DNA from 2 places in the Stenotrophomonas sp. GW821-FHT02D01 genome. Region 1 is predicted to be linked to the other one. Evidence: riboswitches for the same ligand, from Rfam matches in the RefSeq annotation. Region 1 holds a riboswitch; the other holds the start of a gene.

Evidence for each region. Region 1 has a riboswitch for glycine ahead of AC07UW_RS04820 (trimeric intracellular cation channel family protein). Riboswitches for the same ligand answer to the same signal wherever they lie in the genome.
Region 2: another riboswitch for glycine. It lies ahead of gcvP (aminomethyl-transferring glycine dehydrogenase); the one in region 1 lies ahead of AC07UW_RS04820 (trimeric intracellular cation channel family protein).

Annotation. Positions count from the first base shown of each region.
Region 1 is NZ_JBWKVP010000002.1:10,890-25,177, forward strand. It holds gene AC07UW_RS04795 (hypothetical protein) at 31-291, shown strand; gene AC07UW_RS04800 (3-deoxy-7-phosphoheptulonate synthase) at 545-1,618, shown strand; gene AC07UW_RS04805 (efflux RND transporter permease subunit) at 1,829-4,888, opposite strand; gene AC07UW_RS04810 (multidrug efflux RND transporter permease subunit) at 4,885-8,016, opposite strand; gene AC07UW_RS04815 (MdtA/MuxA family multidrug efflux RND transporter periplasmic adaptor subunit) at 8,013-9,179, opposite strand; gene AC07UW_RS04820 (trimeric intracellular cation channel family protein) at 9,466-10,083, opposite strand; glycine riboswitch at 10,168-10,271, opposite strand; glycine riboswitch at 10,285-10,374, opposite strand; gene AC07UW_RS04825 (GIY-YIG nuclease family protein) at 10,415-10,672, shown strand; gene AC07UW_RS04830 (nuclear transport factor 2 family protein) at 10,745-11,176, shown strand; gene AC07UW_RS04835 (hypothetical protein) at 11,180-11,635, shown strand; gene imm9 (Imm9 family immunity protein) at 12,015-12,491, shown strand; gene AC07UW_RS04845 (NAD(P)/FAD-dependent oxidoreductase) at 12,673-13,953, opposite strand; gene AC07UW_RS04850 (NYN domain-containing protein) at 14,075-14,288, shown strand, end outside.
Region 2 is NZ_JBWKVP010000007.1:106,472-120,759, forward strand. It holds gene AC07UW_RS15150 (sensor histidine kinase) at 1-1,055, opposite strand, end outside; gene AC07UW_RS15155 (response regulator transcription factor) at 1,045-1,755, opposite strand; gene AC07UW_RS15160 (ArnT family glycosyltransferase) at 1,888-3,591, shown strand; gene AC07UW_RS15165 (phosphatase PAP2 family protein) at 3,704-4,456, shown strand; gene AC07UW_RS15170 (phosphoethanolamine transferase) at 4,453-6,102, shown strand; gene AC07UW_RS15175 (M2 family metallopeptidase) at 6,639-8,609, shown strand; gene AC07UW_RS15180 (hypothetical protein) at 8,690-9,082, opposite strand; gene AC07UW_RS15185 (siderophore-interacting protein) at 9,160-10,056, opposite strand; gene AC07UW_RS15190 (multidrug effflux MFS transporter) at 10,198-11,424, opposite strand; glycine riboswitch at 11,724-11,826, shown strand; gene gcvP (aminomethyl-transferring glycine dehydrogenase) at 11,888-14,288, shown strand, end outside.

The DNA.
Region 1 (14,288 bases):
CGGCCGTGTCCATCCGCAGGGAAGTCGAGCATGCAGAGCAAGATCCAGGTCACGTTGTACGGAGCGCTGGGCAGCAGTCCAGCGCTGCAGGTACCCGGCCTGGAAGGGCCGGTGGTGGCCATCCAGGAAGCCACCCTGCGGCAGCTGGTGTCCGATCTGTATACGGCCAGGTCCATGCTCAACCCCGAACAGCTTGATGAGGCCAGGCAGGAACTGGACCGCGTGGTGGAGCGTTGGGTCGACATTCACGAGACGCTGCTGCTGGACGTGGAAGTGCATGGCGGCCGATAGTCCGCTGAACCGCGCCCGCAGTTGCGGATGAAACAGTTGGCACCCGCCAAAACCCTGTGTTATCAATAGATCCCATGAACGCAACCCACGCCAGCTTTTATTGGTATTACTTTCCGAAGCCCCCGGCGGAGGAAGGATTGCGCTCACCCTGAAGAAAGCTTCAGACGCATTCCCGAAAGCCGCCAGCGAACCTGGCGGCTTTTTTCATGTCGCCACGCTGCGGACCCCCAACGTTCCGTAGAGACCCCTCACCATGCCCCCGCACACCGACGACCTGCGTATCCGCACCATCGAACCGCTGACACCGCCTGCCCAGCTGCTGGCGATGCTGCCCTGTGATGACGAAGCCTCCGACACCGTCAGCGCTTCGCGCGCCGCCCTGCACCAGATCCTGCATGGCCGCGACGACCGCCTGGCGGTGGTGGTCGGGCCGTGCTCGATCCACGATCCGAAAGCCGCCATCGAGTACGCACAGCGCCTGAAGCCGCTGCGCGATGCGCTGGCCGGCGAGCTGGAAATCGTCATGCGCGTGTACTTCGAGAAGCCGCGCACCACGGTGGGCTGGAAGGGCCTGATCAACGATCCGGACCTGGACGGCAGCTTCAAGATCGACAAGGGCCTGCGCATCGCCCGTGGCCTGCTGCGCGACATCAACAAGCTCGGCCTGCCTGCCGGCGTCGAGTTCCTCGACGTGATCTCGCCGCAGTACATCGCCGACCTGGTGGCATGGGGCGCGATCGGCGCACGCACCACCGAAAGCCAGGTGCATCGCGAGCTTGCGTCGGGGCTCTCGTGCCCGGTTGGCTTCAAGAACGGCACCGACGGCAACGTCAAGATCGCCGCCGATGCCGTGGGCGCGGCCTCCAATCCGCATCACTTCCTGTCGGTCACCAAGCAGGGCGGCACCGCCATCGTCTCCACCACCGGCAACCCCGACTGCCATGTGATCCTGCGTGGTGGCAAGCAGCCGAACTACGACGCGGCCAGCGTGGCCGATGCCTGTCAGGCACTGGCCAAGGCCAAGCTGCCGACGCGCCTGATGATCGATGCCAGCCACGCCAACAGCCTGAAGAATCACGAAAACCAGCCGAAGGTGATCGAAGACATCGCCATCCAGCTGGAAGATGGCGAGCAGCGCATCGTCGGTGTGATGGTCGAAAGCCATCTGGTGGGTGGCCGCCAGGAGCTGGTGGAAGGCCAGCCGCTGGTCTACGGCCAGAGCATCACCGATGGCTGCATTGATTGGGACACCACCATGCAGGTGCTGGAGCGGCTCGCCGCTGCCGTGCGCGCCCGCCGTGAAGTGAAGGTGTCCGAAGCCGCTTGAGTGCGGCACGTGTGTGGATGGCGGCCAGTGCCTGCGGGGGTGCGGCCGCGATCAGGGCCGGTCGGAGTTGGAGACCGGCCCGTCTGCACCGGCGATGCGCCTGGCGCTGCGTATGTGCGACAGCGCCAGGTACATCGCCGGGGTGGTGTGAGACCCGAACCGGCGATGGCCGCAGTAGATCCACGCCATGCGTGGATGAAGCCGACCGGCTCACCGCCCCGCCCGTACTCGCGCCAACGCCAGATACATCGCCGGCGTGGTGTACAGCGTCAACCACTGGCTGACCAGCAACCCGCCGACGATGGCGATGCCCAGCGGCTGCCGCAGCTCCCAACCTTCACCGTTGGCCAGCATCAGCGGCAACGTACCCAGCAGTGCCGCCAGCGAGGTCATCAGGATCGGCCGCAGGCGCAGTCGTGCCGCTTCCATCACCGCATCCTGCGCGCTCAGCCCGCGGCGTTCGCCGGCCAGGGCGAAGTCGACCAGCAGGATCGTGTTCTTCATCACCACGCCCACCAGCAGGAACAGGCCGAGCAGGGCGATCAGGTTCAATTCGTTGCCGAACAGCCACAGCGCCAACAGCGCCCCGATGCCGGCCGACGGCAGCGTGGACAGGATCACCAAGGGCTGCAGGAAACTCTCGTAGAGGATGCCCAGCACCAGGTACACCGCCAGCGTCGCACCCAGCACCAGCCACAACTGGCGCGAACGCAGCTGCTCCAGGCCGCCGGCCTCGCCGGACAGCTTGGCCTGCACCGAGCGCGGCAGCATCAGTTTGGCCATCGCCGCATCAATCGCCCGGGTGGCCTGTTCCAGGCCCACGCCGGGTGCCAGCGCGAACTCGATCCAGATCGAGGCGAACTGCTCGCTGTGGTACACGCGGTCCGGCGCCATGCCATAGCGCCAGCTGGCGATGCTCGACAGGGGAATGCGCTGGCCGCTGCCATCGATCACCTGCAGCCGTGCCAGCGTGCCCGGGTCTTGGGTGTGCTTCGGGTCCAGCTCCATCACCACCCGGTACTGGTTGAGGCTGTCGTACAACGTGGCGACCTGGCGCTGGCTGAAGGCGTTGTTGAGCATGTTGGCTACGGTGCGCAGGTCCACGCCGTGGCGCGCCGCTGCCTCGCGGTCGATGTCCAGCATCACCTGGCGCATGCCGGCCTCGCCCTGCGCTTCCACGTCCACCAGTTCCGGCAGGCCACGCAGCGCAGCAGCGACCTTCGGTGCCCATTGGCGCAGTGGCGCGGTATCGGCCGAGAGCAACTGGAATTCGTACTTGCCGCTGCTGCCGGCGCCTTCCAGGCGGATGTCCTGGTCCACCCACAGGTACAGATTACCGCCGGGCAGCTTGGGCAGGCGCGCACGCAGTCGATCGATCACCTGCTGGCTGGAGACACCGCGCTCGGCCAGCGGCTTCATCTTGATCATGATGAAGGCGTTGTTGACTCCGTTGCTGCCACCGATATACCCGATGATGTCCTCGATGGCCGGGTCGGACAGCAGCAGTCTGCGGTAGGCATCGATCTTCGGCTGCATCGCCTGGAAGGACAGGCCGTCATCGCCACGCGCGAAGCCGCGCAGCTGTGCGGTGTCCTGCTGCGGAACGATGCCCTTGGGTACCTGCTGGAACAGCCAGGCATTGAGTGCGATCACTGCCACGAAGGCCAGCAATGGCCAGCGCAGTTGCCGCAGGCTGGCCTGCAGGGTGCGCAGATAGGCGCCACGCACGCGCTCGAACAGCGCATTGCTGCCGCGCTGCCAGCGCGTGGGCTGTTGTGCGTCATCGACGAACAGGCGCGCGCACAGCATCGGCACCAGGCTGAGTGCCACCAGCACCGACACCGTCATCGCCGCCACCAGGGTCAGCGAGAATTCGCGGAACAGGCGCTCGACGAAATCGTCCAGGAACAGGATCGAGACGAACACCACTGCCAGCGCCAGGTTCATCGATAGCAACGTAGCGCCCACTTCCGATGCACCGCGCACCGCCGCCTGCCAGCGGTCGGCGCCCAGTTCGCGATGGCGCGCGATGTTCTCCAGCACCACGATGGCGTCGTCCACCACCAGTACCGCCGCTACGATCAGGGCCATCAGCGAGAGCGTATTGAGCGAGAAGCCCATCAGTGCGATCAACGCCAGCGTGCCGAACAGCACCACCGGAATGGCCACGCCGGGTACCAGGGCCGCACGCCAGTGGCCAAGGAAGCCGAGCACCACCAGCACCACCAGCGCGATCGCCAGCAGCAGGGTCACTTCTGCTTCGTGCAGGGTGGCGCGGATCACCGGGGAGCGATCCATCACCAGCCGCATGTCCACCGTGCTCGGCAGCAATGCGTGCAACTGCGGCAGCTGTGCCTGGATCGCATCGACGGTGGCGATGATGTTGGCGCCGGGCTGGCGGCTGACGATCAGCAGCACGGCGGGGCGTTCGTTGTGGAAGCCACTGGCATAGCGATCCTCCACGCCATCGGCGACGGCGGCGACATCGCCCAGCCGCAGCAGGCGGTCATCGCTGGCCTTCAACGCCAGTTCCCGGTACTGCGCGGCCTGGCGCAGCTGCAAAGGCGCCTCCAGTTGCCAATGCTGCCGCGCGCCTGCGACCGCACCCAGTGGGCGCACTGCATTGGCGCGGTTGATCGCCTGTGCCACGTCCTCCAGCGCCAGGCCTGCGTGATTGAGGGCATTGGGATCCAGCGACACGCGAACCGCCGGCAGCGCGCTGCCGCCCACCTGCACTTCGCCCACGCCGGGTACCTGCGACAGCTTCTGTGCCAGCACGGTCGAACCCAGGTCGTACAGCTGTCCCGGCGAGAGCGTATCGGAGGTCAGCGCCAGCGCCAGGATCGGCGCCTGCGACGGATTGACCTTGCGGTACTGCGGCATGCCCGGCATGCCGCTGGGCAGCTGGCCGCGGGCGAGGTTGATCGCGGCCTGCACTTCGCGCGCGGCCTCGTCGATGTCGCGGCCGAGCACGAACTTCAGTTCGATCTCGGTCTGCCCCTGGGTGCTGGCCGAATCGATGCGCGAGATGCCGGGCAGGCTGCCCAGCGCACGCTCCAGCGGCGTGGCGACGGTGGCCGCCATCGATTCGGGCGAGGCGCCAGGCAGGCTGGCACTGACTTCAATGGCGGGATAGTCGACCTGGGGCAGCGGTGCCACCGGCAGCAGGCGCAGCGCCAGCAGGCCGGCCAGTACCAGCGCCACCGCCAACAGGAGGGTCGCCACCGGACGCTGCACGCAGGCCTGTGCCAGGCGTGCCACAGGGGTCATGCGCCGGCCTCGCCAGCGGTTGCCGGTGCTGTCGCGCGGCCACGCTGCAGCCGGTCGAAGGCCAGGTAGATCACCGGCGTGGTGAACAGGGTCAATACCTGGCTGACCATCAGGCCACCCACCATCACCCAGCCCAGCGGCTGCCGCAGCTCGGCGCCCGAGCCACTGGCCAGCATCAGCGGTACCGCGCCGAACAGCGCGGCCAGGGTGGTCATCAGGATCGGCCGGAAGCGAAGCAGCGCTGCCTGGTGGATCGCTTCACGCGGACTCATGCCGCGCGTGCGCTGCGCGTCCAAGGCGAAGTCGATCATCATGATTGCGTTCTTCTTCACCAGGCCGATCAGCAGCACGATGCCGATCACCGCGATCAGGTCCAGGCTGCGTCCGCTCACCCACAACGCGGCCAGGGCGCCCACGGTCGCCGAGGGCAGGGTGGAGAGAATGGTGATGGGGTGGATGAAGCTCTCGTAGAGCACGCCCAGCACGATGTACATCACCACCACAGCGGCAAGGATCAGCCACAGCGTGCTCGACAGCGAGCTGCTGAAGGCCGCCGCCGCGCCCTGCAGGCGCAGCTCGATGCTCTGCGGCAATGCCACCTGCGCCTGCGCGGCATGCACGGCATCCACCGCTTCGCCCAGCGATGCGCCGGGCGCAAGGTTGAACGACAGCGTGGCCGCCGGGAACTGGCCGACATGGTTGCGCAGCAGCGCCGTCGGCCCCTGCTCGATGCGCGCGACCGCGCCCAGCGGCACGGTCTGGCCGTTGCTGCTGCGCACGCGCAGGCCGCTGATCGCCTCCGGTCCCGGTTGCCGCGCCGGATCGGCCTCCAGCACCACCCGGTACTGGCTGGCCTGGGTGAAAATGGTGGAGATCTGCCGTTGCCCGTAGGCGTCGTACAGTGCGTCGGCCACCGCTTCCACACTCACGCCAAGGCGCGCGGCGGCATCGCGGTCGATGCTCACCCTGGCCTGCCGGCCCTGCATCTGCAGGTCGCTGGCCACATCGCGCAGCGCCGGCGACTGGCGAAGCGCGTGCAACAGCTTCGGTGTCCAGGTTTCCAGCGTCTGCAGGTCCGGCGTGGTCAGGGTGAACTGGTACTGGTTGCGGCTGATGCGGTCTTCGATGCCCAGCTCCTGCACCGGTTGCAGGTACAGGGTGATACCGGGAATCCTGGCCACGCGCTGCTGCAGCCGCGCCATCACCACGTCGGCGCCCTCGCGCTCGCCGTGTGGCTTCAGTTCGATCAGCAGGCGGCCGGTATTGAGGGCGGCATTGTTGCCGTCCACGCCGATGTAGGAAGACAGGCTGGCCACGGCTGGGTCCTGTTCGATGGCCGTGGCCAGGGCAAGCTGGCGCTCGCGCATGGCCTGGAACGAGATCGCCTGCGGGGCTTCGCTGATGCCCTGCACCAGGCCGGCATCCTGCACCGGGAAGAAGCCCTTGGGCACGGCGAAATACAGCGCCACCGTCAGCGCAAGCGTGGCCACGGTCGCCAGCAGCATCAGTGGCTGGCGCTGCAGCACCCAGCGCAGCTGGCGGTCGTACAGGGCAATGATGCGATCGAACACGTCGCGCTTCGGGGTCGGAGCCCTGACCGGATCCGACCCGGGCGGGGTCAGATCCCCGTGGGGCGCTGACCCTTTGGCATGTGGTTTCAGGAAGCGCGCACACAGCATCGGCGTCAAGGTCAGCGACACCATCAGCGAAATGCCGATGGCCACCGCCAGCGTCACTGCGAACTCATGGAACAGCGCGCCCACCAGGTCGGCCATGAACAACAGCGGGATCAGCACGGCGATCAACGATACCGTCAGCGACACCAGGGTGAAACCAATCTCGCTGGCACCTTTCAGCGCTGCCTCGCGCGGGCTTTCGCCGTCTTCCAAGTGGCGGGCGATGTTCTCCAGCATCACGATCGCATCGTCCACCACGAAGCCGGTGGCGATGGTCAACGCCATCAGCGTGAGGTTGTTGAGCGAATAGCCGGCCAGCAGCATCACCGCGAACGTACCGATCAGCGACAGCGGCACCGCCACGCTGGGAATCAGCGTAGCCGGCAGGTTGCGCAGGAACACCCAGGTCACCAGCACCACCAGCGCGATGGCCAGCACCAGTTCCTTCTGTACGCCGCGCACGGACGCGCGGATCGATTCGGTGCGGTCGCTGAGCACGGTCATCTGCACGCCGGCCGGTAGCGTGGCCTGCAGCTGCGGCAGCAACGCACGCACCTGTCCGACCACGGCGATGACGTTCGCGCCGGGTTGGCGCTGGATGTTCACCAGCACCGCCGGGGTGGTGCCGCTCCATGCCGCCAGCTGGCGGTTCTCGGCGCCGTCGGTGATGGTGGCGACATCGCCCAGCCGCAGCGGTGCGCCGTCGCGCCAGGCCAGCACCAGTGCACGGTATTCGGCAACGCTGCGCATCTGGTCGTTGGCATCGAGCATCACCGCGCGGATCGGGCCATCGAAGCTGCCCTTGGGCAGGTTGACGTTGGCCGCAGCGATCGCGGTGCGGATGTGGTCCATGCCAAGGTTGTTGGCGGCCAGTGCGGCCGGATTGACCTGGATGCGCACGGCGGGGCGCTGGCCACCGGCCAGGCTGACCAGACCCACGCCCGGCAACTGCGCCAGCCGCTGCGCGATGCGGGTGTCGACCAGATCGTGCACTTGTGGCAGTGACAGGCCCTGCGAGGTCACCGCCAGGGTCAGGATCGGCGTGTCGGCCGGATTGACCTTGCGGTACACCGGTGGCACCGGCAGGTCGCCTGGCAGGAAACTGCCAGCCGCGTTGATCGCCGCCTGCACATCCTGTTCGGCCACGCCCAGCGACACCTCCAGGCCGAACTGCAGGGTGATCACCGAGGCGCCACCGGAACTGGTGGACGACAGCAGTTTCAGGCCGGGAATCTGCCCGAGCTGGCGCTCCAGCGGCGCGGTGATGGTGCGCGTGGTCAGCTCGGGGCTGGCACCGGGGTACAGCGTGGTGATCTGGATGATCGGGTAGTCGACCTGCGGCAGCGCCGCCACCGGCAGCAGGCGATAGGCCAGTACCCCGGACAGCAGCAGCGCCACCATCAGCAGGGTGGTGGCGACCGGGCGCAGGATGAAGGCGCGCGAGAGGTTCATGCGCCGGCCTTGGTCGATGCCTCCTCGGTGATGATCTCCACCGCGGTGCCGTCTTCCAGCCCATCGATGCCTTCGATCACCACCTTGTCACCGGCCACCAGACCGGAACGCACCGCAACGCGACCGTCATCCGCCGGGCCGAGTACCACCGTGCGTCGTTGTGCCTTGTTGTCCTTGTCGATGATGTGCACGTAGTTGCCCTGACTGCCGAACTGCACGGCAGCGTCGGGAACCAGCAGCGCGGGATGCTCGCCCAGCTGCAGGCGCACATTGACGAACTGGTTGGGGAACAGCGCCTGGTCGGCGTTGTCGAACTGCGCGCGCAGCTTCAGCGTGCCGGTGGCGGTATCGATGCGGTTGTCGACGCTGGACAGGGTGCCGCTGGCGAGCTGCCGTCGTTCTTCGCGGTCCCAGCTTTCCACCGCCAGCGCCGGCTGCGCCTGCACCGCATCGAGCAGGGCGGGAAGCTCCGGCTCGGGCACGGTGAACAGCACGCTGATCGGCGCCGTCTGCGCCAGCGTGACCAGGCCTTCGGTATCGCTGGCGTGCACCAGATTGCCTACGTCCAGCCGGCGCAGGCCGACACGGCCGCTGACCGGGGCGATGATGCGCGTGTACTGCAACTGCAGGCGTGCTTCGTCCACCGATGCCTGGTCGCTGAGGCGGCGCCCCTGCAGCTGCCGCACCTTGCTCTGCTGGTCGCTCAGTTCCTGTGCCGACACGTAGTTCTGTCGCTGCAGTTCGCGATAGCGCTGCAGCTGGCGCTCGGCATTCTCCAGCTCGGCCAGGTTCTGCTGCTGCGTACCCTGTGCGTGCGCAAGCTTCACTTCGTAGGGGCGGGGATCGATCTGTGCCAGCAGGTCGCCGGCGTTGACCTGCTGGCCTTCCTGGAAATGCAGGCGCATCAGTTCGCCGTCCACGCGGCTGCGCACCACCACGCTGTGCAGCGGAGTGACCGTACCGACCGCCTTCATCCGCAGCACCAGCGGCTCGGCGCTGGCAAGGGCGATGCGTACAGGCACCGTCTTGCCGCTGCCGGCTTCGCCACTGCCCGCCTCGGCCCGCGGCCACAGCCACCACGCCAGGCCAGCGACAAGGGCAAGACCGGCAACGACCAGCAGCAGGCGGGCACGACGTGAGCGGGAGTTTTCGGCGACAGACATGGGCATCCTGCGCCCTGCGTGCACGCAGGGTCATGCGGGCCCGTCGGCACCACGAAGGGCCACGGGCAGCGGGGAGGGGGATTGTCTGGCGGGGCCGCGGACGCGGCGTGGCTGGATGCCGTCGCGCGTGCGACGGGGCGCTAATGGTAGCGGTTTACGGGGGTCGTCGCCGCGTGACCTTGGTCATGCGACCCAACCAGAAATGCCGGCTGCCGGCTGGCAACCTGTTGGAATCTGCAGGCGTGCGCAGTGCTGCCGGCCAGCGGCCGGCACCACCGTCAAACGATCAATGCACTTCGTCGTGGTACACGAACTTCGGCATTTCCCAGCGGTAATGGATCGCCAGCAGGCGCACGGCGAACCCGCCACCCAGGCAGCACAGGATCGCCGTGGCATCGGCCACGCCCCAGTGCAGCAACAGCAGATACACCGCACCGGTCAGCAGCGAGATGATGGCGTACAGCTCTTTCTGGAAGATCAACGGCACCTCGTTGCAGAGGATGTCGCGCAGCACGCCGCCGAAGGCACCGGTGAGCATGCCGGCGATCAGCACGATCGGCAGTGCATGGCCGGCCTCGCGCGCGATCGAGCAGCCGATCAGCGTGAAGGCGATCAGGCCCAGCCCGTCCAGCACCAGGAAGGTGCGGCGGAAGTGGTGCATCCAGCGCGCCACCCAGGTGGCGATCAGTGCGGCGCACACAGTGAAGCCGAGGTACTCAGGGTGTTTCACCCAGCCCAGCGGATAGTGGCCAAGCAGGATGTCGCGCAGCGAGCCGCCACCGAGGGCGGTGACACAGGCGATCATCACCACGCCGAACAGGTCCATGCGGCGGCGGCCGGCAGACAGGGCACCGGTCATGGCTTCGGCGGAAATGGCGATCAGGTAGATGATGGACAGCAGCATGGGACAGGCTCCGGGCGCGGTGTGGCCGGCCATGCATCACTATCGCCACTGCCTGCGCAATGACGGGATGACGATGACCGGTGCCGCTCCCGCTGTCCTTTTGCCTGAGAGTTCAGCGGCGTGAGCCGCGTGCCCCTTCGGCGGATCGTCCCGGGCGTGCCCGGTGACCTCTCTCCAGCTCGGCGAGTCGAATGCATGGTTGGTGGGATTCCAGCCCACCGGCCTGAGCGATCATGGGAGCCTGCGCCTTCGGCGGGCGCCAGCGCGGCGCCTCTCTCCTGCATTCGGTCGCCAGTATATCCGCTGCAGTGCAGCACGGCATAATCCGGCAATGGTTTCGCCCTCCCGCCCGTGGTTCCTGTACCTGCTCGAATGCCGCGACGGCAGCTATTACGCCGGCATCAGCACCGACGTGCAGGCCCGTTTTGCTGCACACCAGGCCGGCAAGGGGGCCCGCTACACCCGGTCGCGGCCGCCACTGCGGGTCCTGGCGGTGCGTGAGTACCCGGACCGTGCAGCGGCCTCGCGTGCCGAATGGGAGCTCAAGCGGCAGCCGCGCGAACGCAAACTGGCGTGGCTGTTGCAGTAGATCCACGCCATGCGTGGATGGGGCGCATCCGGCCATGCCATGATCGCCCAGCCCTCAGCGCTGGAGACCCGGATGTCCACCGTTGCCCTGTTGTTCGCACTTTCCGCAGCAGCAAGCCCCGCCGCCGACGCCGCCACGATCGCAGCCATCGAAGCCACCTGCCATGACTACGTGGATGGCCAGCTGGAGGCCGACCCGCAGCGCGTCGCCCGCTCCCTGCATCCGGACCTGGCCAAGCGCGCGGTGCTCGGTGATACACCGGACGAACGCCTGGGCCTGCGCCGGATGTCGAAGGAAGAGCTGGTTGCGTTGACGAAGCAGGGCGCGTTGAAGACCCCGAAAGATCAATGGGATCGCCGCTGCACGGTGCTGGACGTGACCGGCAACGCCGCATCGGTGCGGCTGGAAACCCCGTGGTTCGTCGACTACTTCCACATGGGCCGCTTCGAGCAGCGCTGGGTCATCGTCAACGCGCTGTGGTACCCGAAGCCGAAGACGGAGTGACGCATGCGTGCTGCTGGCCGTGCATGGATCGCGCTACTGCTGTTGCTGGCCTTCGTTGCCCTGCTACCGGGGCTGTTGTACCTGCTTGGGCTCGCTTGGGTGGAGGGCTGGCCGCAGCCCGCCGACCGCGCGCCCAGTGGTGTGGCGGCATGCAGCAGTGAGCCGCGCATGGGGCACCAACCGATTAGCCCCTGGAGCTTCACCGCGCAGTTTTTCGACAAGGATGCGATGAAGAAGAAGGTGCCGGATGTCGAGCGGGAGGCCTACTGGATTGCCCGCCGCCACCTGTGGCGGCAGCCGCAGCACGACATGCTGCGCTGGCATCTGAGCAGCACCGCGTTGGCGATCTGGATCACCCGGCATTGGAGTGCCGCACAGATTGCCGATACCGCGAGGAAAGAAGATTTCTGCCGGGCATGGTCGAAACGGCGGGTCCCGGGCGGTCCCATGAGGCAGTAGGGCCACGCCACGCGAGGCCGCGCCTCATGCAGCCTGCACGGGGATTCATCCACGCATGGCGTGGATCTACTCTCAGGCGTAGAACTCCTGATAGTCGTGGCCCTACTGCTTCGGTCGCCGATCATCCTGATCATCACCGAAGATGATGACCGCGCTGCGATCTATGTCGTTTCCGGCACTCGAATCTGCACTCAGGTCGTATGGGCTGCCCGCTGTCGATTGGCCTGTCGGATGGCTGCAACCGTTGAAAATCGAGATATCTCCACATGCTGTCCCACGGACCATATCGGCATAGGTCTTCGTGCGCGGAGTGGCAGATTTGTTTGATCGATCGATTTTCGGCAAACTTTGGTGTCCGGTGTTGTCCCGTAGGACGTCGATGCAATCGCAGATCAGATCCATCATTTCGAGCGAATCACCCAACATCGTTGATGCACTGGATGATGTTGAAGCCACCGACAAGGTGAATCAGTTTCTGAATGCCAGGATCCAACAGGTAAACGTCATTGACTTGGAAGGATGGCGACTGCTGGTGGGCGTGACGATCCGCAACACCAACGCCATTGGAATCTTCAAGCGCGCGAGGCGATTTCCTTCCGATAAGGAATTCGAGCTGAGTATCTCCATCCCCGTGCCCGGCGTCGACGATGCGCAGTACGGTTTGCCTGACAATGCCCTATGTGGAAAGGGCTTCTTCTCTCCCGTGAATGATGCGAAGTTCCATGTCATCAGCCCGCAGTATTCAAAGTATCAGGGGCTACAGGAATATGTCGTGGGTAGCGCGGAACGTGCTATCGACATGGCGTTTGAATTGGGCTTCAGTTGCAACGGAAAGGTGATTCGATATGTTGCTTGATGAGTGCGGCGGAAGGCACAGCCATCATTCCTGACTGCGGCTGCTCAAAATACACGGGGCTGACGCGTGGCTGAAGATGGGGGGAGTGCGGGAACTCATCCACGCATGGGGTGGATCTACTGCAGGGGCGGGTCAGAGCCCTTTCCTGCGGAAAGGGATCCGACCCCGTTGCACGTGGACCCTACCGCTTCGGTCGCCGGTCTTCGCGGTCGTCGCCGAAGATGATCCGCGCGCTGCGCTGATAGCTCCAGTACGCCACCGCCCAGTTCAACAGCACCACGACGCGGTTGCGGAACCCGATCAGGAAGAACACGTGCGCGGCCAGCCAGAACCACCAGGCCAGCACGCCGGACAGCTGCAGCTTGCCCAGGTGCACGATCGCGGCCATGCGGCCGATGGTGGCCAGGTTGCCGAAGTCGGCGTACTTGAACGGCCCGGGTGCGGGCTTGTCGTGCAGGCGTGCGCGGATCGTTTCAGCAACATACTTGCCCATCTGCTTGGCGGCAGGCGCAACGCCCGGTACCGGCTTGCCGTTGGCCTGGTTCAGCGCAGCAAGGTCGCCGGCCACGAACAGTTCCGGGTGACCAGGCAGGGTCAGGTCGGGCTGCACCTGCACGCGACCGGCGCGGTCCAGCGGTACGTCCAGAGTGCGCGCCAGCGGTGAGGCGGCCACGCCGGCGGCCCAGACCACGGTGCGCGCGGGCACGAACTGGTCGCCCAGGTTGAAGCCCTGTCCATCGATGTGGCTCACCGGCGTGCCGGTCATCACTTCCACGCCCAGCTTTTCCAGCTGCCGGCGTGCCTTCAGCGAAAGCACTTCGGGGAAGGTGGACAACACGCGCGGACCGGCCTCGACCAGCCGTACCTTGGCGCTGGCCGGATCGATGTGGCGGAATTCATTGCGCAGCGTATGCCGGGCGATTTCCGCGAGGGTGCCGGCCAGCTCGACGCCGGTCGGCCCACCGCCCACCACGGCAAAGCTCAGCCATGCCGCCTTCTTTTCCGGGTCCGGTTCGGCTTCGGCGCGTTCGAACGCCAGCAGCAGTTTGCGGCGCAGGGCGATGGCATCGTCCAGGGTCTTCAGGCCGGGCGCATCGTCCGCCCATTCGTCGTGGCCGAAGTAGGCATGGGTGGCGCCGGTGGCCAGCAGCAGGCTGTCGTAGTCCAGCGTGCTGCCATCGGCCATGCGCACCTGGCGGGCCTGCTTGTCGATGGCTACCACTTCGCCCAGCCGCACCTCCACGTTGCGCTGGTGGCCGAGGATATGGCGCAGCGGTGCGGCGATATCCGGAGCGGACAGCCCGGCGGTGGCCACCTGGTAAAGCAGCGGCTGGAACAGGTGGTGGTTGCGACGGTCGACCAGGGTGATGCGTATGCGTTCGCGGGCCAGCGCACGGGTGGCCCACAGGCCGGCGAAACCGCCGCCGACAACGACCAGGTGGGGGACGCGATCACGACTCATCGACTCACTCCAGGGGGGCATGGGGGAAGTGCCTGGCATCTTCGCACGGCCGCTCCTTGTCACGTCAGCGTGCATCGGGATCGGCGATACTCGGGTTCAGGCAACTGCCCGTGAGGAGTCCATGAGCGAACCGGAAAAGCGCATCGCCCTGTTGATCGACGCCGACAATGCACCGGCCTCGAAGATCGACGAAGTCCTGGCCGAGGTCGCGCGCTACGGTGTGGCCAACGTCCGCCGTGCCTACGGCAACTGGAAGAGCCCTCGGCTGAAAGGCTGGGAGGCGGTGCTGCACGAGTACGCGATCCGGCCGATCCAGCAGTTCGCCTACAGCAAGG
Region 2 (14,288 bases), on a different contig from region 1:
GAGGTCAGGCGCAGCTCGATATGACCGCGGCCGCTGTTCTCGATGGCATTGCGCAGCAGGTTGCCGATCGCCGCCTGCACCACCGCCAGCGGCGCGACGATGTCGACCGGCGCGGCCTGGATGCCGATGCTCAGGTCCTTGTCGCCCAGCAGGTGGCGATGGTCGTCGACGATCTCCGGCAGCAGCTGGTCCAGCGCGATGCGCTCGGCACGGGCAGCCAGGCGAGCCGGATCGCGCGCCAACACCAGCAACAGCTCGATCAGCTGCTCAACGCCCTGCGCGGTACGCAGCACGCGCTGCATCTGCTGCCGTGCGCGCTCAGGCAGGCCGGGTTGCTCCAGCGCCAGTTCGGCGGCACCGGTCATCACTGCGATCGGCGTGCGCAGTTCATGGCTTGCGGTACTGATGAACACCCGCTCGCGCTCGACGAACTGCTCGTTGCGATCAAGGTAATCGTTCAGCGCATCGGCGATGGTGTGCAGCTCGGAACTGCCGCGCGGATCGACGTCAATGCGCTGGCCCTGCACGCCGGGCCGCAGTGCACCGATGTGCTGGGCCAGCAGGCTCAAGGGGCGCACCATGCGCTCCATGCCGAAGGAGGCCATCAACACGGTGACGAAGATCATGATGATGCCGGCCAGCATCACCCAGCGCGTTGCGAATTGTTCCAGGTCGTGGAAATCGGAGATGTCCAGGGCCAGCGCAACCCGTCCCATCGAGCCGGTATCGCGCACCATCACCGCCGTCTCGCGCTCGCCGATCATCACCCCGTCATGCAACCCCGGATGCAGGGTGCGCAGGCTGGCGGGCATGTTGGCTTCATTGAAGCGGAACAGGCTCAGCGTGTCCGAGTCCTGCCAGCGATAGTGCGGCTCGTGCTCGGTGTGCTCGACGATGCTGTCCAGTTCGGAATTGAGCAGCGCGCGCCACGCCGCGTGCTCGGCGTGTTCGTGCACGTAGTTGCCCACACTGAACACCGCCAGCGAAATCAGCGCCAGGTAGCCCAGCAGCCACCACACCACCCGGCGGTAGAGCGGCCCGGGCTTACGCGCCATCGTCATCGTTCCGTGCGTCCGCGCCTGCGGTGGACGCCAGCCGGTAGCCCACCCGCGGCAGGGTGTGGATCAGCTTGTCGGCAAAGGGGCCGTCTACGCTGCGGCGCAGCTCGTACACATGCGAGCGCAGGAGGTCGCCGTCCGGTGGTTCGTCACCCCACAGGGCGAATTCCAGCTGCTGCCGGGTGACCGCGCCCGGGCTGGCGCGCATCAGCACTTCCAGCAGCTTGCGGCAGGCCGGGTACAGGTGCAGCACCTGGCCGGCGCGCTGCGCCTCCAGGCTGGCCAGGTCCAGCACCAGGTCGCCCACCTGCAGGCGCTTGCGCGGATTGCGACCCTGCGCGCGCAGCAGCAGCGCCTCCAGGCGCACTTCCAGTTCCGGCAAGGCGAATGGCTTGGTCAGGTAATCATCTGCGCCGGCCCGGAAGCCGGCAATCTTGTCCGGCAGTTCGTCGCGTGCGGTCAGCATGATCACCGGCACTTCCGAGGCGTGCTCGGAGCGCAGCCGCCGCAGCACCTCCGGGCCTTCCATGCGCGGCAGCATCCAGTCCAGGATCACCGCGTCATACGGGTGGCTGCCGGCCAGGTGCAGGCCGGTGATGCCATCCGGGGCCACGTCGAGCACATGCCCGCGCGACTCGAAATAGTCGAACAGGTTGGCCACCAACTGGCGGTTGTCCTCGATCACCAACAGGCGCATGCACGAAACATCCACGGAAGTTCATGCCATGGTAGCGCTGCGGATGTCGGAATGCGGTCGCCATGCCGGCCGCTCCGACGGCTTTCCCACGTGCCCCTTATCAGAATGGCCGTTTTGCTCCCGGAGCCTGCCGTGCCCGTTGCCCTGCCCCGCCGTTGGCACCTGCCGCTGCTGTGGTTGTTGATCGTGATGGCGCTGGCGGCCGGGCTTGGCATGCGCCAGCCGCAGCCACCGGACGAACCACGCTTCGTGCTGGCCGCACGTGCCATGGTGGAGAGCGGCGAGTGGCTGCTGCCGCACCGGGGCAGCGAGCTGTACGCCGAGAAGCCGCCGGTGTTCATGTGGCTGCAGGCCGCTGCCCACCAGGTGGTCGGCAGCTGGCAGTGGTCGTTCCTGCTGCCGTCGCTGCTGGCTGCGCTGCTCAGCCTGTGGCTGGTGTCCGACCTGGCACGCCGGCTATGGTCGCCACGGCATTCGTTGTACGCGCTTGGCGCACTGTTCTGCACCCTGCAGTTCGGCCTGATGGCCAAGCGCGCGCAGATCGACATGGTGCTGGTGGGCATGACCACGCTGGCCCTGTGGGGCCTGCTGCGCCACCTCTGCGAGCGCCGCAACCTGCCGGCGCTGTGGCTGGCCGGCTTCGCCGCCGGCGTCGGCACGGTGACCAAGGGGGTGGGCTTCCTGCCCTTGCTGATGGTGCTGCCTTGGCTGGGCTGGCGGCTGTACCAGCGCCGTCGCGGCCGGCCGGTGGACGGCCCCCACCCCGCCAGCCTGCTGTGGCTGATTCCGGCCTTCCTGCTGGGTACAGCGGTGTGGCTGGCGCCGCTGGCCTGGGCGCTGCTGCATGAACCCAGTGCATCGCTGCAGTCGTACGCACACGAACTGCTGTTCAAGCAGACCGGCACCCGCTATGCCAATGCCTGGCACCATCGCCAGCCGGTCTGGTACTACCTGCAGGTGATCGCCACGCTGTGGCTGCCGGGTGCGCTGCTGCTGCCGCTGATGGTCAAGCCGTGGTGGCGCCGGCTGCGTCGCGGCGACCAGCGCCAGTGGCTGCTGCTGGGCTGGGCCGCGCTGGTCCTGCTGTTCTTCACTGCCAGCCCCGGCAAGCGCGAGGTGTACGTGCTGCCGATGCTGCCGGCGATGGCACTGGCGGTGGCGCCGCTGTTGCCCGGCCTGCTGCGTCGCCTGTGCGTGCGCCGCTACCTGTTCGGCTACAGCCTGCTGCTGATGCTGGCCACCGGCGCGCTTGGCGTGATGATGCTGACCGACAGCCCCTGGGCGCAGGCGCAGCTGGCACGGCGGGCGATGCCCGACACCCTGCTGCCCGTGTTCGGCGATGGCCTGCTGACCTTCGCCATCGCCGTGGCGACGCTGGCGGTGTGGCTGCGGATACGACGCGCGGCCACGCTGGTACTGCTCACCCACGGCCTGCTGTGGATGCTGTACGGACTGGTGCTGATACCCGCGCTGGACCCCTACGCCTCGGCTTCGGCGGTGATGCGCCGGGTGGGCACGCGGATCGGCCCCGATGCGGAGCTGGCGCTGGTGGCCTGGCGCGAACAGAACCTGCTGCAGGCCGACCGGCCGGTGCGCGAGTTCGGCTTCAAGCGGCCGTGGGCAGAGCAGTGGCACGACGCCGGTCCATGGTTGGCCGAGGCGCCGGACAAGCGCTGGTTGCTGGTGCTGGACAAGGCCATGAGCCCTTGTGTCGATCCGGCCCAGGTCATCGACATCGGTGTTGCCAATCGCAATCGTTGGCAGTTGCTTCCGGGCACCGCCTGGGATGCGGCCTGCCATGCCGAGCGTGCAGGCGCCAACGACGAAGAAGACTGAACGATGATTCGCGCCGGGCGCGGATTAACCCGGCGCAAACGCGTGTACGACCCTTCTCCGACATGCCAGTGACGAGCATGGCCGCGGATTCCCGTAACGGCCCCTTCCCTGCATGCCCGCTCGCCCTCTTGTCCCGGCAGTCTCCTTTGCGCCCTCGCTGCTGGCGTCGCGTTTTGCCGCTACCCATCTTTGGCTGCCTTCTGTCATCGGCATTGCGGTATTCACCGTGCTGATGGGCCTGGGGGGCGACCAGTGGCTGGCCGACCACCTGTTCCGGCTGGAGGGCGGCCGCTGGGCGCTGCAGGATGCGTGGCTGACGCGTTCGGTGGTGCACAAGGCCGGCAAGTGGCTGAGCACCGCTGCGGCACTGGTGGCGATGCTGCTGTGCTTCCACCACTGGCGCCGCGGCCGCGATCGCACGCTGCGTTGGGCGCTGCTGTATGTGGTGGTGGCCGTGGCACTCGGCACCGGGCTGATCTCGCTGCTGAAATCGCTGGTGCCGATGGACTGCCCGTGGGATCTGCTGCGCTATGGCGGACACGACCCGTTCGTCGGTCTTCTCAGCAGCCGCCCAACCGGCATGGCCGCACGCGCCTGCTTCCCCGCCGGCCACGCAAGCGCGGGATACGCATGGATGTGCCTGTACTTCTTCGCGCTGCTGTGGCGCCCCGCCTGGCGTTGGGCCGGGCTGTGGATCGGCCTCGGCAGCGGCCTGGTGTTCGGCATCGGCCAACAGCTGCGCGGCGCCCACTTCCTTTCGCATGACGTTGCCACCGCCTTGATCTGTTGGCTGCTGTCGCTGGGCCTGTACCTGATGGTCCGCCGCCAGTTGGATCGCTCGACCCGCCAGGAGGCGATTGCATGAACGCATCGGTCCAACGCTCCTTCCGTCTGCCCACGCTGGCCAACATCCGCGCATGGCGGCCACAGCTGTCCACCGAAGCGTTGATCGTGCTGACCAGCCTGTTCTTCGCTGTGGCCGGCAATGGCCTGTTCTGGCACAGCGCCATGGCCAGCCACCCGGGCAGCCTGCGCTATGCACTTTCACTGCTGTTGCTGCTGCTGGGCGCGCACGGTGTGCTGCTGGGCATCCTTGTGTGGCGCTGGAATGCCAAGGTGGTGATCAGCGTGCTGCTGCTGGTCACCGCGTTTGCCGCGCACTACATGAGCCGTTACCACATCTATCTGGATGCGGACATGCTGCGCAACGTGCTGGCTACCGACCCCAAGGAAAGCCGCGAACTGATGACGGTGTCGCTGCTGTGGCCGGTCCTGCTGCTGGCTGTGTTGCCGATGGTGGTGCTGTGGCGCGTTGACCTGCGCCGCCGCAGCTGGGGCCGCAGCCTGCTGTGGCGCATCGGCTTCCTGCTGGTCGCTGCGGTCACCGCACTCGGTGGCGCGCTGGTGTCCTTCCAGGATGTGTCGGCGCTGATGCGTAACCAGCGCGAAGTGCGCTACCTGGCCACGCCGGCCAATGTGCTGCTGGGGCTGCCGCGTGCCCTGCGCGGCGACAACCCGGTGCAACGCGCGCCGAAGCTGCCGATCGGTACCGATGCCAAGGCGACCCCGCGCGCAGCAACCAGCAAGCCACGCCTGCTGGTGATCGTGATGGGTGAAACGGTACGCGCGCAGAACTGGGGCCTGAATGGTGGCCGCAACACCACGCCGGAGCTGGCCCAGGCGGCGGTGGTCAATTTCCCGGACATGCACTCCTGCGGCACCAGCACCGAGGTTTCGCTGCCCTGCCTGTTCTCGCCCTGGGGACGCCACGAGTACGACGAGAAGAAGATCCGTGCGCACCAGTCGCTGCTGCATGTACTGAACCGCGCGGGCATCGTGCCGCTGTGGCGCGACAACCAGTCCGGCTGCAAGGGCGTATGCGAGGGCCTGGACTTCCAGTCGCTGTCGGACGCGACCACGCCGGGGCTATGTGCCGATGGCCGTTGCATGGACGAGATCCTGCTGCAGGACCTGGCGACGCAGGTGCGTGCGCGCCCGGGTGATCGAGTGGTGGTGCTGCACCAGCTGGGCAACCATGGCCCGGCCTATTTCGAGCGCTACCCGCCCGCCTTCCGTCGCTTCACCCCGACCTGTGACACCCAGGACATTGGTCGCTGCTCGCGCGAAGAGATCACCAACAGTTACGACAACGCCGTGCTGTACACCGATCATTTCCTGAGCAAGACCATCGGCACGCTGCAGGGCCTGCAGGACTACGACACGGCGATGATCTACCTGTCCGACCACGGTGAATCGCTGGGCGAAAAGGGCCTGTACCTGCACGGTGTGCCGTACGCGATCGCACCGGCCGAGCAGACCCGGGTGCCGATGACGATGTGGTTCTCGCCGGGCTTCGCCAGCAGCCGTGGACTGGACCTGCAGTGCGTGCGCAAGCGCTCGGCCAGCTACACCGACCACGACAACCTGTTCCCGTCGGTGCTGGGGCTGATGCAAGTGAAGACCTCGCTGTACGAGCGGGATCGCGACCTGTTCGCCGGCTGCGAGAGTTAGGGTTGTTCGGCAGGGCTTGCAGCCCTGCACCTGCAGAGGCAACGGCAACGGCCGAAGCAACAGCAAAGGCTCGTTTTCTGGGGGATGGCGGGGTGGGTCCGGTTGCGGGGGACGCCGTAAATCCGTCCATGGAGGCTCGGTCGCGCCATCCATGGCGCTCACGCCCCCGCAACCGGACCCACCCCGCCTTCGACAGATTTCCGCTGCTGTTGGTGGGTGCCGACCGTTGGTCGGCACGGGGTCGGATCCGAATTTGAGTCTCGATTTCTGACAGATCTCATCCACGCATGGCGTGGATCTACTGCCATCACCGAATTGCGTCTGGGGCAGAGCCCCCTGAGTCAGGGGGCGGCCGCGAAGCGGCGGGGGTCTGGAAGCTGATAAGCGGGGCCCGCGTTTCGCGCAGCGAAGCGTGGGAGCGACAGCGCGCATGCGATGTCGCGGTCCCAGGGCGCCGCCCGGCCGACTTCCGCCACTTGCGGTGGCAACGCCTGCCCACTAGCCTTCGGCGGTCGTTCACCACCCAAGGATCGCCCGTGAAACACCGTCATCTCCTGCTGGCCGCGGCAGTCGCCGCCGCCACGCTGGCCCTGGCCGCCTGCAAGAAGGAAGCCGCCCCAGGCACCGAGACCGCCAGCAGCAGCGCAGCGGCCGGCGAAACCGCCGACCAGTTCGTGGCCCGCATCAATGCCGAATTCAAGGCGGCCTACCCGGAGATGACCTCGGCGCAGTGGCTGTCCTCGACCTACATCAACAGCGATTCAGAGCGCATCGCAGCCAAGGCCAACGAGCGTTCGCTGACCCAGCTCAACAGCTGGATCGAGCAGGCCGGCAAGTTCGATGGCAAGCCGATGAGCGAAGACAGCAAGCGCGCGATCCACCTGCTGAAGCTGATGTCGTCGATGCCGGCGCCGCGCGACCCGGCCAAGCTGGCCGAACTGACCCAGATCGCCACCCGCATGGAAGGCAGCTACGGCGCAGGCAAGTACTGCACCGACGCCAACGATCCCAACTCCTGCCGCCAGCTGGGCGAACTGGAGCAGGTGCTGGCGCGCAGCCGCGACTATGACCAGCAGCTCGATGCCTGGCAGGGCTGGCACAGCACCACCAAGAGCATGCGCGGTGATTACCAGAAGTTCGTCGGCCTGGTGAATGAAGGTGCAAAGGGCATGGGCTTCACCGATGCCGGGCAGATGTGGCGCAGTGGCTATGACATGCCGCCGGAGCAGATCGGCCCGGAAACCGATCGCCTGTGGGAACAGGTCAAGCCGATGTACGAGCAGCTGCACTGCTACGCGCGGGGCAAGCTGGACAAGACCTATGGCAAGGACAAGGCCGAGGTGGGCAACGGCCTGATCGCCGCGCACCTGATGGGCAACATGTGGCAGCAGGACTGGTCCAACCTGTGGGACCAGCTGGAACCGTACCCGGGCGCCGGCAGCCTGGACATCACTGCAGCGCTGGAGAAGCAGTACCAGACCAACCTGAGCGCGGCGCTGGCCAAGGCCGGCAAGGATGCGAACGTGGCCGCGCAGTACAAGGCGCAGCGCGAGGCCGAACTGCGCACCGCCAAGCAGATGACCGAGCGTGCACAGGACTTCTACGTATCGCTGGGCATGCCGTCGTTGCCGCAGTCGTACTGGGACAAGACCCAGTTCATCAAGCCCGATGACCGCGACGTGGTCTGCCACGCCAGTGCGTGGGACATGAACATGGAAGGCGATGTGCGCACCAAGATGTGCATCAAGCCCAACGAAGAGAACTTCACCACCATCTACCACGAACTGGGCCACATCTATTACGACCTGGCCTACAACCCGCTGCCGCCGCTGTTCCAGGGTGGTGCCAACGATGGCTTCCATGAAGCGATCGGCGACACCATCGTGCTGGCGATGACGCCGAAGTACCTCAGCTCGATCGGGCTGGTCGACGCGCCGACCGAGAGCCGCGAAGCGGTCATCAACAACCAGATGCGCATGGCGCTGTCGGGTGTGTCGTTCCTGCCGTTCGGCCTGATGATCGACCGCTGGCGCTGGGGCGTGTTCGATGGTTCGATCACCGCGGACAACTACAACAAGGCATGGTGGGACCTGAAGGCCAAGTACCAGGGCGTGGCCCCGGCCAGCGCCCGTGGCGAGGAATTCTTCGACCCGGGTGCCAAATACCACGTGCCGGGCAACACCCCGTATACCCGCTACTTCCTGGCGCGCATCCTGCAGTTCCAGTTCTACAAGGGCCTGTGCGATGCCTCCGGCTTCAAGGGTCCGCTGCACGAGTGCACCTTCTACGGCAACAAGGAAGCCGGCCAGAAGTACTGGGCGATGCTGAGCAAGGGCGCCAGCCAGCCGTGGCAGGCCACGCTGAAGGAACTGACCGGCTCGGACAAGCTCGATGCCGGCCCGATGATCGAGTACTTCAGCCCGGTCAACGCGTGGTTGAAGCAGCAGAACGAAGGCCAGATGTGCGGTTGGCAGGCCAACGCGGCACCGGCAGCGGCGGCGAAATGAAAAAAGGGGCGGGTCCGCGAGGATCCGCCCCTTTCCATTTCGGTAGTGCCGGCCGCTGGCCGGCATTGCCGCAATGAGGATCAGTTGCTCTTCTTCGCCGCCAGCTGCGCGGCCAGCGCGGCCTTGAATTCCTCGAAGGTCTGCCCCTTTTCGTTGGCTTCGGCCTGCGCCGCATCGCGCAGCGCATCCGAATAGATCAGGCGCACCGGCGTGCCCTGCCGTTCGTGCAGTTCACCGGCCTGCATGATCAGCGCCAGTACCTGGGCCGCACTCTCGCTTTGGCCGGCGATGCGGCCATCCATGCCCAGCACCCATTCGCCATCGCGACGGACGATGCCGGCCAGCAGCGTGCGCTGCGTGTCGCGCAGCTCGGCGTGCGGCTCGACGGGCGAGGCAGTGGCGGCGGCCTTGTTGGCAGCCTGCTGTTCCTGGCGACGGCGCTGGTCGCGGCGGGATTTGGAAGAGGTCGACATCAGTGGGGCTTGCATTGCGGGGGCGCAAGGATAACCCACACCCCCTGCATGCCGGTTCACGCCGGTGCGGTAGCGGCTCAGTCCAGTACCCGCCCCTGCCGCCAGTACCCCATGAAGGTGATCGCGCGGCGATCCAGGCCGCAGTCCTTCAGCAGATACCGGCGGATCGCCATCACCGCGCCGGCCTCGCCCGCTACCCAGGCATACAGCGCGCCGTCCGCGCTGGCGTCAGCCTGCTCCCACAGGATCTGCGCATCAACGTCGATGTCGTCCAGCTCGGCAGCCTCGGCAACGGTCGCGGGCGCCGCCAGCCGCGCCTGCACCGCCTGCAGCAACCGCTGCCCATGGGCCTGCTGCCCGCGTGGCAACCACACCAGTTCGGCCGTGGCCGGGGCCTTCAATGGCACCGCATCACCGGCCTGGGCGATCTCCAGCAGGGCCAGCGTGCGCGGCGGATCGGTCAGCCCGGCCAGTTCCTCGAGGATGCCGGCCACCGCCGGCAATGCGGTCTCATCGGCCACCAGCAGCACCTGGCCTACCCCGGCTGGCGGCTTCCATTCCCAGCCCTCGCTGCTGTCCGCACAGTCGGCATCGGGGGCCAGCAGCACCACGCGGTCGCCCGGCCGTGCATGCGTGGCCCAGCGCGAGGCCGGTCCGGTCTCGCCATGCAGCACGAAGTCGACGTCGACCTCGCACTCGCCGGCACGCAGTTGGCGGAGGGTAAAGGTGCGCATCGGCGGCCGCGCCTCATCGGGCAGTGCCCGGTAACGGACATACCAGTCTTCGCCGCTGGGCACGTCCGGCGCGTCCTGGCCGGGCAAGGGGAAAAACACCTTGATACGCTGGTCCGGGCCTTCGGTCTTCATGCGCGCCACGTCGGCGCCGGTGAACACCATGCGGTCCAGGGAAGGAGAAAGAACGCGGCGCTCCTTCAGCGCCACCTCGAACAGGCGGTAGGTCTGCTGCGCAGCCATGCGGGTACCTCATGCGACGACATCGGAATGGCTGGCTGTCGTGCACCCACGAACCGGCTCGCTGGAAACCCCAGCCTACTCCCTGCCCGCAGCGCCACAACGGATCCGCGCGTGATGACGCGCCCTACCCCTGCGCGACGCTCAATGCGCCGTGCCGGCTGCCTCTGATGCGCGCTCGCGCTGGTGCTCCCAGTACCAGAACACGAAGCCAGCCGCGAAGAAGCCCGCCTGTCCCAGTGCCAGGTGCAGCGGGTTGTTGTGCAGCAGCGGCGATACCACGCCAGCCACCACGGTGCTGATCATCAGCTGCACGAACGCCTGCAGCGACGACGCCAGGCCGCGCTGCAGCGGATACATGTCCAGCACCGCCAGCGCCAGGATCGGGAAGATCAGCGCCATGCCCATGCCGCCAAGGAAGATCGGCATCACCGCCCACGGCAGCGCGAACTGCGGCGCCAGGGTGACGTAGCCGATGTTCAGCACGGCAGAGACCGCACACAGGGTGAAACCGAGCGCGACCTGCCGGGTCGGTGTGCTGTGCCCGGCCATGCGCCCGGACAGGAACGAACCGGTGGTCATGCCGCCGATGGTGGGAATGAACAACCACGCAAAGCCACCTTCACCCAGATGCAGGTGCTGCATCACGATGGCCGGCGCCGAGGAGATGTACAGGAAGATGCCGCCGAACCCGATGCTGCCGGCCAGGGCCAGGCGCAGGAACCGCGGATTGAAGCCGATCCGCACGTAATCGCGCAGCAACGTGCGTGGCGACAGGGCGATCCGCGCCTCCACCGGATGGGTTTCCGGCAGGAAGCGCGCGGTGGCCGCCAGCAGCACCAGCGCGAATACCACCAGGAACCAGAAGATCAGCGGCCAGCCGGCACCGCTGAGCAGGATCCAGCCACCGATGATCGGCGCGATGGCCGGGGCGATACCGAACAGCATCGACACCTGGCTCATCAGCCGCTGCGCGTCGTGGCCGTGGTACAGATCGCGGATCACCGCGCGGCCGACGATCATGCCCACGCCGGCGGACAGGCCCTGCAGTGCGCGGAACGCCAGCAGCGTGGTCAGGTCGGTAGACAATGCACAGCCCACCGAGGCGCCGACGAAGATCACCAGGCCGCCGAGGATCACCCGCTTGCGCCCCCACGCATCGGACAGCGGGCCATGGGCCAGGCTCATCAGGCCGTAGAACAGCAGGTAGACGCTGATGGTCTGCTGCACCGCCACCTCGTCCACCGCCAGGCGCTGGGCCAGCTGCGGAAACGCGGGAAAGATGGTGTCGATCGAGAACGGACCGAACATGGCCAGGCCAGCGAGCAACAGGGCCATGCGGCGGGTGGAAGGAGCAACGGCGGCGGTCATCGGGCAAGCGTCCGGCAGGGCCATGCGTGACACGCACGGCGGGCGCCGATCCCCTGCAGCAGGGACGGCGCCAGATGAATACGAGAATCCCACCATCATAGGTGGGGAATGCGCGCGATGCCATGCACGGATGCACAGAACGCACGCCCGGGCCATCGGCCATTCAGCCCTGTGAGGCCAGCCCGGGCCACCGTCAGGCGCCGGCAACGAGCTATAATCGGCGGGCAACACGGTGGGAGAAGCAGGTCACCGCTGCCGAAGGCGCAACGCCCGTAATCGCTCAGGCCCGATACCACCCGTAACAGAACTCTGGAGAGACCGGTTCGATCCGGCGCCGAAGGGGCACGAAGCTGCGGTTTTCCGCGCTTTTAAACTCTCAGGCAAAAGGACAGAGGGGCGCCCGCAGACCGCCGACCGGCGGCTTGTGCCCGTGCGTGTGCCCTTTCCTGACGGATCCTTCGCCATGTCCCAGAACACCCCTTCCCTGCGTGAGCTCGAGCACCATTCGGCGTTCGTCGAGCGCCACATCGGCCCCAACGATGCCGAGATCGCGCAGATGCTCGGCGTCATCGGCCACGCCTCGCTGGATGCGATGACCGATGCCATCGTGCCGGCCAAGATCAAGTCGCCGGCACCGCTGGCGCTGCCGGAGTCGATCACCGAAGTGCAGGCGCTGGCGAAGATCCGCGCGATCGCCGACAAGAACACCGTGCTGCGCAGCTTCATCGGCCAGGGCTACTACGGTACCCACACGCCGAACGTTATCCTGCGCAACATCCTGGAAAACCCGGCCTGGTACACCGCCTACACCCCGTACCAAGCGGAAATCTCGCAGGGCCGCATGGAAGCGCTGATCAACTTCCAGACCCTGTGCGCCGACCTGACCGGCATGGAAATCGCCAACGCCTCGCTGCTGGACGAAGCCACGGCCGCCGCTGAAGCGATGACCCTGGCCAAGCGCTCGGCCAAGTCGAAGTCGGACACCTTCTTCGTGCACGACGCCGTGCACCCGCAGACGCTGGAACTGCTGCGCACCCGCGCCGAGCCCATGGGCATCGTGCTGCGCGTGGGCACCCCGGCCGAAGCGCTGGAAGCAGAAGCCTTCGGCCTGCTGCTGCAGTACCCGGACACCTTCGGCCAGGTGGGCGACTACAAGGCACTGGTCGATGCCGTGCACGCGCGCGGCGGCCTGGTGGCCGTGGCCACCGACCTGCTGGCACTGACCCTGCTGGCTGCCCCGGGCGAATGGGGTGCGGACATCGTGGTCGGCAACAGCCAGCGTTTCGGCGTACCCTTCGGCTTCGGTGGCCCGCATGCTGCGTTCATGGCCTGCCGTGACGCCTACAAGCGTTCGATGCCGGGCCGCCTGATCGGCGTCTCGATCGACGCACAGGGCAACCCGGCCTACCGCCTGACCCTGCAGACCCGCGAACAGCACATCCGCCGCGAGAAGGCCACCTCCAACATCTGCACCGCACAGGTGCTGCTGGCGGTGATGGCCTCGATGTATGCCGTCTACCACGGTCCGGAAGGCCTGACCCGCATCGCCCGCCGCACCCATCGCCTGGCCGCCATCCTGGCCAGCGCGCTGCGCACTGCCGGTGTGCAGGTCGGTGCCGACTTCTTCGACACGCTGCACGTCACCGGTGTCGACGCCGACGCGATCCATGCCAAGGCCCGTGCCGCCGGCTACAACCTGCGTGCGATCGACAGCAGTTCGGTCGGCATCAGCCTGGACGAGACCGCCACCCGCGCCGACATCGTCGCCGTAGGCGCGCTGTTCGGTGCCACCGTTGATGTGGACGCGCTCGATGCCAGCACCCCCGATGCGCTGCCGGCCGGCCTGCTGCGCCAGTCCGCGTTCCTGACCCACCCGGTGTTCAACACCCACCACAGCGAGCACGAACTGCTGCGCTACCTGCGTTCGCTGGCCGACAAGGACCTGGCGATGGACCGCACGATGATCCCGCTGGGCTCGTGCACCATGAAGCTCAACGCCACCGCCGAAATGATCCCGGTGACCTGGCCGGAGTTCTCGCAGATCCACCCGCTGGTGCCGGCCGAGCAGGCGCTGGGCTACAAGGAACTGATCGATTCGCTGGAAGCGATGCTGGTCGAGTGCACCGGCTACGACGCCGTCAGCCTGCAGCCGAACTCCGGTGCGCAGGGCGAATACGCCGGCCTGCTGGCGATCCGCGCCTACCACCGCTCGCGTGGCGAAGACCACCGTGACATCTGCCTGATCCCGGATTCGGCGCATGGCACCAACCCGGCCTCGGCGCAGATGTGCGGCATGAAGGTCGTGGTCACCAAGACCGATGCCAACGGCAACGTCGACGTCGAAGACATCCGCCTCAACGCCGAGAAGTACAGCGACCGCCTGGCCGCGATCATGATGACCTACCCGTCCACGCACGGCGTGTTCGAGGAAGAGGTGGTGGAGATCTGCGAGATCATCCACAAGCATGGCGGCCAGGTGTACACCGACGGTGCCAACATGAACGCCCTGGTCGGCGTGGCCAAGCCGGGCAAGTGGGGTTCGGACGTTTCGCACCTGAACCTGCACAAGACCTTCTGCATCCCGCACGGCGGCGGCGGCCCGGGCGTTGGCCCGTGTGCGGTCAAGTCGCACCTTGCCCCGTTCCTGCCGGGCAAGCTGGGCGACAACGGTCCGGTCGGCATGGTCAGCGCCGCCAGCTTCGGCAGCGCCTCGATCCTGCCGATCAGCTGGATGTACATCGCGATGATGGGCACCGAAGGCCTGCGCAAGGCCACCCAGGTCGCCCAGCTCAACGCCAACTACATCGCCAAGCGCCTGGCCCCGCACTTCAAGACCCTGTACACCGGTCGCAACGGCCTGGTCG